DNA from 3 places in the Ruegeria sp. H8 genome. Region 3 is predicted to be linked to each of the others. Evidence: riboswitches for the same ligand, from Rfam matches in the RefSeq annotation. Region 3 holds a riboswitch; each other region holds the start of a gene.
The links. A riboswitch is a leader RNA that binds a small molecule or an ion and turns the genes downstream of it on or off. The one in region 3 is predicted to bind cobalamin.
Positions count from the first base shown of each region.

Region 1: linked by a shared signal. The riboswitch ahead of ACR0A2_RS19010 (energy-coupling factor ABC transporter permease) and the one ahead of ACR0A2_RS21945 (DUF4198 domain-containing protein) in region 3 are both predicted to bind cobalamin.
Region 2: linked by a shared signal. The riboswitch ahead of ACR0A2_RS21100 (hypothetical protein) and the one ahead of ACR0A2_RS21945 (DUF4198 domain-containing protein) in region 3 are both predicted to bind cobalamin.

Region 1 covers NZ_JBQFNY010000010.1:100,402-103,672, reverse strand. Annotated here, with positions in the region: gene ACR0A2_RS19020 (MerR family transcriptional regulator) at 1-187, shown strand, start outside; gene ACR0A2_RS19015 (transglutaminase-like cysteine peptidase) at 369-1,157, shown strand; gene ACR0A2_RS19010 (energy-coupling factor ABC transporter permease) at 1,262-1,945, opposite strand; cobalamin riboswitch at 2,022-2,234, opposite strand; gene ACR0A2_RS19005 (L,D-transpeptidase) at 2,450-3,112, shown strand; gene ACR0A2_RS19000 (hypothetical protein) at 3,154-3,271, opposite strand, start outside.
Region 2 covers NZ_JBQFNY010000015.1:8,938-12,208, forward strand. Annotated here, with positions in the region: gene ACR0A2_RS21090 (DNA polymerase III subunit gamma/tau) at 1-662, opposite strand, end outside; gene ACR0A2_RS21095 (protein-tyrosine phosphatase family protein) at 834-1,346, shown strand; gene ACR0A2_RS21100 (hypothetical protein) at 1,338-1,745, opposite strand; cobalamin riboswitch at 1,837-2,058, opposite strand; gene ACR0A2_RS21105 (alpha/beta hydrolase family protein) at 2,192-3,049, shown strand; gene rsgA (ribosome small subunit-dependent GTPase A) at 3,089-3,271, opposite strand, start outside.
Region 3 covers NZ_JBQFNY010000018.1:19,894-23,164, forward strand. Annotated here, with positions in the region: gene ACR0A2_RS21940 (ROK family transcriptional regulator) at 1-1,084, shown strand, start outside; cobalamin riboswitch at 1,206-1,404, shown strand; gene ACR0A2_RS21945 (DUF4198 domain-containing protein) at 1,536-2,321, shown strand; gene cbiM (cobalt transporter CbiM) at 2,328-2,939, shown strand; gene ACR0A2_RS21955 (cobalt ABC transporter permease) at 2,936-3,271, shown strand, end outside.

The DNA of each region.
Region 1 (3,271 bases), on a different contig from region 3:
TCGTGACGTCGAATACGTTGCAACAAGACATCTCGACAACGTCAGGTCAAAAATCGCCGCCCTCCAACGGTTGGAGCAAGCACTGGCAGAACTTGTGCAGACCTGCACCGAGGGTGCGGCCTCATGCCCCCTGCTAACGGCGTTGCTCAACGAGCCTTTCGTCAAAGATGTCATTAGCGGCCACTAATTGCAGCGCCTGGAAAACCGAAACTGGCTATCTCAGCTTGCGGAGGAGCGGCTTCATTGTCCCGGTATTCCGTAACCCTCAGCGATGACGGCCGATCTCTGTTGTATTATTGTTGAATGAGAGAATTGCGATCAGCTTACCCTCTAATTCGCTCTGTTAGCTATGCCGGGCTGGTGATGGCGTGGATGCTCTGATGCTGTCAACTAAGGAAGAAATACCAAAGAATCTGCAAATTTTTGCCGCTTTACCCCTAGAGGCTAAGAAGCTGTTGCAATTCCCCAAGCACATGAAGGCTTGGAATAAAACACATTGGCCGGGGAAGTTTGGATACTTTAGAGGAACGAGCATGGAGAAGGCAGATATGACAAATCCCACTTTAGTTCAGGGAGTGTTATCGAAAAACCTGCTGGGTTATCTCCCAATGGTCTGTTTTATATGCAGCTTTTTTGTGTCTGCCGCTACATTGCAAGCCTCTGAGCTTCCCTCGATCGGTCTTGACAAAAAGATTGGAGCGCCATCCGGTGCCAAATCACTGTGCAAAGACTACTCGTGGGCGTGCGCGAGCGCTCGTAGCTCTGGTCTGTCCGTGGCAAAAGAAAATCAGATCGTTAAAACGATCAACACGCGCGTCAATCGGAGAATCCGAGCAGTTTCGGATCAAAGCCAATATGGGACAAAAGAATACTGGACACTGCCGACGCAAGGGTCAGGAGATTGCGAAGACTTCGCTTTGCAAAAGAAGTTTGAACTTGTGCAGAATGGTTTGGATCCTACGAAGCTACTAATTGCGACTGTCTTGGACACCAATCGCAATGGCCATGCTGTTCTAGTCTATCGCTCGAGTGAAGGCGATTTGGTTCTGGACAATGTTACCAACAGGATCAAAACGTGGAAGGAAACGAGGTATCTTTTCCTACGAATACAGGACCCGATTCACCCTGATCGTTGGGTACAGGTTTTTAGTGGCTAAAAACAATGTGGCGCGCCCTCGAGACGCGCCACAATAATCTTTGGAGCTGCGACTACCGGTTTTTTCGCGGCAACCCAATTTTAGGACACCGCTTCAAACTTTGGTCAAGCTTTCGCAGCGTTGTACAAACGCGGAGTCACCAGACCTGTACTGTTCAAACCGCGCATCGCCTTGGCTGCCGCAAGCACTGCCAGATCAGCAATCGGCTCAATGACGATTACCAGCATATAAGCACCGCCAAAGGATAGAACCGAAGCCATGGTTTCTGCGCCGAAACCCTGGCCGTAGAAGGCCCAGAACCCAACCCATGCGACTACTCCTCCCTGATACGTCGCACTCAGCGCAAGAGCTTGGCCATATTTGAGGTCAACATATGCTGTGCCGGGAGCGATGATGCGGCTGGCCAGTGCTTGTAGCGCAAATAGCGGCACCAGCAGAGTGGTCAGGTTGATGAAGTACTGCGGAAGATCGAACGGGGCAAAAAAAACACCCTGAATCAGGAGACCAGCTGCCAATCCAAAAGCCGCGGGTGCAGCACCGAGAAGCAGAAACAGCGTCGACCCCAGGATGAAGTGGACTTCAGAGACACCAACCGGGAAATGCGGCAGGACTTCGAAGAAAAGGAAAACCCCAACGGTGGCGAGCACCGAGCGCATAGCAAAAGATGCAGGTCCATTCGCACGCAATGTGGAAAACGTTTCTTTCGCTGCGTAAGTAGCCGCACCTGCGGCGGTAACATAGGAAAGCGCGATTTTGGCACCATTCACGATGCCCGGTTCGATATGCATGTTCTTTCTCCCTACCGCCTCACCCGGCGGCTTGTCAGGTTGAATCGACCGTAAGGCCGACAGGTTCAGTCTGGGCATAGCCCGGCGCTTTACGGCAGGTCTCCTGACTCGCGGGTGCTCGCTCCGCCAACCTTCCCGGTTCCATTACGAACCAGTGGTGTCTTGGCATCGCTCTCCGCTCACAGTTGCGGGGGCAGTTACGGAATTGGCGCCATTGAAAACACCGAACCGTATTCCCTTTTAATCCTTTTGGCTTCCGCCATCAGGAACCGAAAACAATTCACCGCTACAATGGCGGCTTCGTTTCTGTCAAATGTCTTTGCGACCTAGTCCGAAGTAGACTCGACCGATGCAGGATTCACGCAACCGGCGACATGGTCCATTAGGTAAACCAAGCGTTACCTGAAACCTCTTGAAGCTCTAGCTGCTAGAGGCTTTAAGACTCGAATTTGATCGCAAAAATGCGATGCAACCACATTACACTTGTGAACCAGGACGAGACTTATGCTGACACGGCGCCATTTCATTCAATCAACCACAGCGCTATTCTCGGCGTCTGCGGCCAGTCCATTGATCGCCAAAACATGGCCAACCTCGTCGCAAAAGACCTATTGGGACAGCCAGGTCACGCCATTTGACTACGATCCAGCGACCTCAAATCCATGGGGCGTTCATGACCGTTTTTTACCACGACGTGTCGTAGCAAATGATGGTTTGGTTCCCGGTGACATCCATGTCGATGCCGTCGCGCGCTATCTTTACCATATCGAGGAAGGCGGCACAGCAATGCGCTATGGCGTAGCGATCGCGCGTGGGAACCTTTACGAGCCCGGTACCTATGCTATCCGGCGCAAGGTCGAATGGCCACATTGGACGCCAACGGCTTCAATGATCGAGCTCAACCCCGAATACGCGGAATTCCGGGATGGCATGGAACCCGGGCCAAGTAATGCTCTCGGCTCTCGAGCCCTTTATCTATACGTTGGGGATCGAGATACTTATCTCAGAATCCACGGTACACCTCAGCCCAGAAGCATCGGTGGTCGCGCAAGTTCTGGATGTGTTAGAATGATCATGGCCCATATCAATGATCTCTACCCACATGTAAAAATCGGCTCGACCGCATACTTATACTCGGCCGAAGATAGCGTCACAGCCCGCTCATAAATTTTGGGCAGCGCAGGTGGATGTCGCTGCCCTCTTTTTTATCAGGCGTCACGCGCAGCGCAGATCGGGGCGCCATTCGTTGCGCGCAGTGGAACCAGCGTCGTCTCGACAGGTCCGCTGTGCTCATACCAAAAGCAGTTATCTTCTGGCATAAGGCGC
Region 2 (3,271 bases), on a different contig from region 3:
GCTGCTCGGGTGATCAGCGCCAGCGCGTCTTCGGCGATCTGGGCGTTTTCCGCTTCGGCGATCTTGCGCAGCAGGCCAATCATGTCTTCGGGTTCGATCCGGCGCAGGTCGAAACGCTGGCAGCGGGACAGCACGGTGACAGGCACTTTGCGGATTTCAGTGGTTGCAAAGATGAACTTCACATGCGCGGGCGGTTCTTCCAACGTCTTGAGCAGCGCGTTGAACGCGCTGGTCGAGAGCATATGAACCTCGTCGATGATATAAATCTTGTAACGCGCGCTGGCGGCGCGATAGCGGACACTGTCGATGATCTCGCGGATGTCGTTGACGCCCGTACGGCTGGCGGCGTCCATCTCCATCACGTCGACATGGCGGCCCTCCATGATGGCGACACAATGTTCACACTGACCGCAGGGCTCGGTCGTGGGGCCACCGGTTCCGTCGGGTCCGATGCAGTTCATCCCCTTGGCGATGATCCTTGCGGTCGTGGTTTTGCCGGTGCCGCGAATGCCGGTCATGATGAAGGCCTGCGCGATCCGGTCGGCCGCGAACGCGTTTTTCAGGGTGCGCACCATGGCATCCTGACCCACCAGATCGGCAAAGGTTTCCGGGCGATATTTGCGGGCGAGAACCTGATAGGCGGGGCTGGAGCTGTCTGTCATGTCTTCTCGTTGGGATTCGGTGCTTGGGCACAGCGTAGTGGCCACCGTTGCCCGCGTCCACAGCGGGGCGCGATGATTTTTGATTTAGAAACGAGTCGCTTTCGCACTAGACTGCATCAGCGGATTTAACGGCTCATTTTTGTAAAGAGTTCTTTGGGGAGGACAGGATTCATGTCGCAGTTGGTGATCTACGCCCTGCAAGTCGGTGGCGGAACGCTGGCACTGACCTCGATGCCCGGACGCGGCGGAGATTACTCCAGCGATCTGGATATGATCGCAGCCTGGCAGCCGGGGCTTGTTGTTTCGATGACGACGGATGTCGAAATGCTTCAGGACGGGGCGCAGGAATTTGGCAGCGATATTCAAAGCCGCGCCAGCCGATGGGTTCACCTGCCGATCGAAGATTTCGGAGCGCCGACAAAAGCGATTGATGACGCGTGGCCGTCCGTCAGCGCCGCGGCCCGGCACGCGCTGTCCGGCGGAGGTCGCGTATTGGTGCACTGCCGCGGGGGATGTGGCAGGTCAGGTATGGTTGTCCTGCGGCTGATGGTCGAATGCGGCGAACGCGCGGACATGGCGCTGCAACGATTGCGGGCGGTGCGCCCTTGCGCCGTCGAAACGGATGCGCAACTGGCCTGGGCCTCTCGGCGCGCCCAGGCACAGGTCAGTCTGGATTCAGATTGAAATCTGCGCGGGCGCGCAAACAGGTTTCCGAGGCCGGATCGTGGAAACTTCGATCATCGCGCAGGGTGGGGGATTCACGACGCCGGATGGCATCGCACTGAACGTGTTTCCGAAGATCAGGTCGGCATAGCCGTTCAGCGGCTCAATCGCGGTTTCGGGCTGCGTGCCGCAAAAGACACGAAGGCTGTCTGATCGCGCGCGGAAAATTGCATGACATCCTTCGGTGCAATGTGACAGCTCGCTGCTGCCCTCAATCTCGAAATCGTCACTTGTGGCCGAGGTCGCCTGGGCCATGGCTTCGGATATCGAGCGCGCCAGCCGCGCCAAAGCGGGGCAGGTTTTGCCCGTCCGCTGACATACTGTCGCACTGAATTCATGTGTTTTTGTCTTCCAGATCATCCTGCGCCCTCCGCGCTTGGTGGACAGGATATTTGAGACAGGTGGGACATCGTGATGCCGTCAGGACCTGCCCGGACACCCCGCCCGAGTTTCGGTTTCGTTTCCGATGGCAGGTCTCCTGACTTGCGGGTCATCGCTTTGCCGACCTTCCCAGCCTTCGGGGCCAGTGGTGTTTCGGCATCGCTTACCGCTTACAGTTGCGGGGGCAGTCGCGGATTTGGTTGTTGCCTGTTTGACCAGACATTACCGCACCGTGTTCCCTTTTCATCCCGACCCCTTGTGGAGGCCGGAAACCATCACACAACCGCTAGCGTTTGAGCACGCATCGAGTCAAGCCGATCTTTTGACCGGACGCTTGGTCATGCTGGATACGGTGTCGGTTCATGCATAGTGTCGAGGGCGTTGAGGTTCGGAAACCGGATTTACCAAGCGCAAAGCCAGAGATCATGTTGGACACAGAGCAAACGGTATTGACCGAAGAGTTTCGCTTTCCGTCCGGGCAGAAAACACTGTCTGCCCGATTGTACAGCCCGCTGACCTCGCCCGAAATCGTCGTCGTGCTGAACAGTGCAACGGGTGTGCCGCGCGATTATTACCGTCATTTCGCACGATGGCTTGCTGCCGAGCAGGGTATGGCCTGCCTGACCTATGACTATCGCGATTACGGGCATTCCTTGACTGGCCGCCTGAAAGAATCGCGTGCGACCATGGCGGATTGGGCCTTGATCGACATGCCCGCGGCACGGGCGGAAATGCGCAGACGGTTTCCCGATTCGCAGCATTGGACCATCGGTCATTCGATCGGCGCGATGTTGGGGCCTGTGCAGCCGGATATCGATCTGATTGACCGGATGATCTGTGTTTGTTCGGGGCTGGTAACCGTAAGCGACCACCCGTGGCCCTATCGGGGTTTGGCAGGATTGTTCTGGTATGGTCATGCCCCGCTTTTGGCCCGAGCCCTTGGCTACCTTCCCGGAAAGGCGATCGGGTTCGGCTCGGATCTGCCGGCATCGGTCTATTGGCAGTGGCGCAAATGGTGTACCGCAACTTTGAATTATGTGCCTGAAATCGGGCATGAGTTACCTGCGGCGCAGTGGAAGGATTCTGGAACGCCCGTGGATTTGTTCACCTTCGAGGACGACCAGATGGTGCCGCCGGACGCGGTTTGGCGGCTTGCGGATCTTTACGGCCCCGATGCCAACCGCCACCTGCTGAACCCTGCCGATTTCGGGTTGTCCGAGGTTGGTCATATCGGAGCATTTGCCCGGCGCAATGCAGCGGTTTGGCCGCGACTGATCGCTTGATCAGACGCGGCGCAGAACGGGCCAGGCCCCGACCCGCCATCACCGGTTGCGAAGTTTCTTTTCCTTCATGACACCACGGACCATCTTGCCGAACGCTTTGTCCCGCGCCCGGGACTGCGCGACGGTCTCAGAATTGCGCTGATCTTCGCGCCGAAGCTTGCGCCACCGGTCCAATCGAGCCGGATCAAGCATGCCGTGGCTTATTGCCTTTTGCACGGCACA
Region 3 (3,271 bases):
GCGTCATCAGGCCCTTGCGAAGTCCGAGATCGCGCGCATGACCGGACTGTCGGCACAAACCGTTTCCGTCATCATGCGGCTGTTGGAGAAGGATGGTTTGCTGTTGCGCGGCGAGCCGGTCCGCGGGAAAGTCGGGCAACCTTCCGTTCCCATGCGCCTCAACCCGGATGGTGCGTTTTTCTTTGGGCTCAAGGTCGGGCGCCGCAGTACCGAGCTGGTTTTGACTGACTTTGTCGGAAATGTGCGGCAGCGCGAGCGGCGAACCTATGACTATCCAACGCCGAAGGCCACTTTGGAGTTTTCCACTGAGAGTCTGGGCAAAATGATGTCATCCATGTCGCCCGAGGCCAAAGGCAGGATTGCGGGTCTTGGAATTGCCATGCCGTTCTATCTGTGGGACTGGGCCCAGACCCTTCAGGTTCCTCAGGAAGAAATGGACCCGTGGCGCGTATCAGACCTGAAGGCTGACCTGGCGCGTCGCCTCGATATTCCGGTATTCCTGCAAAATGACGCCACTGCGGCTTGTGGGGCGGAATTGGTATTCGGTCCGGCTGATGGGCCAAGGGATTTCCTGTACTTCTATATCGGGTTTTTCATTGGCGGCGGTGTGGTCCTCAATGGCGCGATCTTTTCGGGGCGTGGAAACGCGGGGGCAATCGGCCCCTTGCCTGTGCCCGATGGCGCGGGCGGTGTCAGACCGCTCATCGATGTGGCCAGCCTTTACGTGCTCGAGCGTGCAATCACCACGGCAGGTGTCACGTCGCATTCCATCTGGGAAACGACCCAGCGTTGGGATGTGCCAAACGTTCAACTGGAAAACTGGTTGAAACGGACGGCAAGCGGGATTGCCCATGCGATTGTCTCATCCTGTAGCCTGATAGATTTCGAATGCGTGAAGATTGACGGCTGGATGCCGCAGGACATCAAGGCGCGTTTGGTTGAAATGGTGGAAGACAAACTGTCCGAGCTGAACATGACCGGGCTCGAGCGCCCCGTTGTGCTGGCAGGAACCGTAGGCCCGGAAGCACGCTCTTTGGGCGCGGCAAGCCTGCCCTTGTCGGAGAGGTATCTTTCAGAAGCTTAGACAGGAACGAACCCTGCCGCCTTGGACGTTTCACAAACTGGTTCACTCTCGCAAACTGCCGAGCTCATTATTTTCGATGGCCGTAACACATTTTCGTTGACGGAAGGCTGAGTTGTCTGGCAAGCCGCTCGGCATGTCCGGTTCCGGGGCTTGCTCTGGAATCAATAGGGAATGCGGTGCGGGCTCTGGCCCAAATCCGCAACTGCACCCGCAACTGTAAGCGACGAGCAGGGCTGAAACGCCACTGGGGTTTGCCCGGGAAGGCCGGTCCAACGCTTTGACCCGCAAGTCAGGATACCTGCCGGACATGTGCCCTCTAACGGGCACTCCTAATCGACGACGGGATGTGCGTCGGACCAGGATGCCTGAAAGGGTAATTTGGCGTTGAATGTCCCGTGGTCAAAACGAATTTCGCGCCGGGATTTGCGCGACGGGACAAGGACGACTGTTCATGAAAACGCTGCTCAGCGCAGCCGCTGCCGCGATGGCTCTTCCTGCCATAGTAAATGCGCATTTCCTTTTGGAATACACCACCGACACCATGATCGAGAAACCGGGCGATGTACCGGTCAAACTGATTTTCTGGCATCCGTTCGAGAATGGCCATGTCATGGATCTTGAAAAGCCGCAGGAATTCTATGTGATCCACAACGGTGAAAAGACCGATTTACTGGACACGCTGGAACCTATCCGGTTCACCGGCGGGCAGAACGAGGGCGCGGCGTTCAAAGGCAGTGTCCCGGTCAAACGGTCGGGCGACTATGTGCTGGTGACGGTTCCTCAGCCTTATTACGAGGAATCCGAAGACATCTATATCCAACAGCTCACCAAAGCCTTCCTGAACCGCAACGAATTGCCGACCGATTGGATGAATCCCGTGGGTCTGCCGACCGAGATTATCCCGCTGAACAAGCCGACCAACATCATCGCGGGTTCGACTTTCACGGGCCGTGTGCTGGCTGATGGTCAGCCGGTTGCGGGGGCCGAGATCGAGATCGAATACATGGCAGCCGAACCCGACATGGAAAGTTCGGCCGCTTCTGCACCGAAGGCGTCACCAATGCCGGGTGGTGCGGTGGTCGCAATATCTGACGACAACGGGTATTTTTCGTTCGGCGTTCCAAAAGCCGGTTACTGGGGTTTCGCCGCCCTTGGTTCCGGTCCGGCAACCGAACATGAGGGCAAAGAACTCAGCCAGGATGCGGTCATCTGGATCCGCGCCTGGGATCTGGAGTAACCCCAAATGCACATCGTCGACGGAGCCCTTTCCAACCCGGTTGTAATTGGCGGCGCCATAGCCGCCGCGGGCGGGATCGCCATGGGTCTCAGGTCTCTGGATCTTGATCGCATCCCCACTGCGGGCGTGCTGTCAGCCAGTTTCTTCGTGGCATCGTTGATCCACGTGCCCATTGGTCCGTCGTCGGTCCATCTGATCCTCAACGGCATGGCCGGGCTGCTGCTTGGTTGGGCCGCATTCCCGGCTTTGTTCGTCGGGCTTTTGCTACAGGCGGTCTTTTTCGGCTTTGGCGGGTTGACGGTGTTGGGGATCAACACCGTCAATATCGCCTTTCCCGCGGTGGTGGCCGGAATGTTGTTCGGTCGTCTGATCGCGCGTGGAACGCCTTTGCAAGGTGCGATTTGGGGGGGCATCGGCGGCGCGTTTGCGATTGCGGCGACAACCGGCATGGTCGCGTTTTCGCTGGCGCTGTCGGGGGATGAATTTCTGCCTGCCGCCAAGCTTGTTTTCTTCGCCCATATTCCTGTCATGGCCATCGAGGCGATTTTGACCGGGTTCGCCGTGTTGTTGGCACGCAAGGTCAAGCCCGAGCTGTTTTTCAGAGGAGCAGCCACATGAAGCATCTGGTTGTCATACTGGCCATGTGCTGTTCACCTGTGCCTGCCCTGGCGCACAAGGTCATAGCCGGCGTTTTCGAGTCGGGAGACGTCATCGAGGGCGAAATCGGCTTTTCCAACGGCGACATGGCAAGCGGCACCGAGGTCATTGTCACCGGCCCGGATGGGGCCGAGCTGGGTCGATCGGTAACGGATGCGGACGGTTTCTTTGTCTACACGCCGACCTCGGCCGTGGCGCACACCTTCTTTGCCGACCTTGGCGCCGGGCATGTGGCCGAAGTCACGATGTCTGCCGAAGATGTCGCGCGGATCATGGGCGTTGCCGTGGCAGAG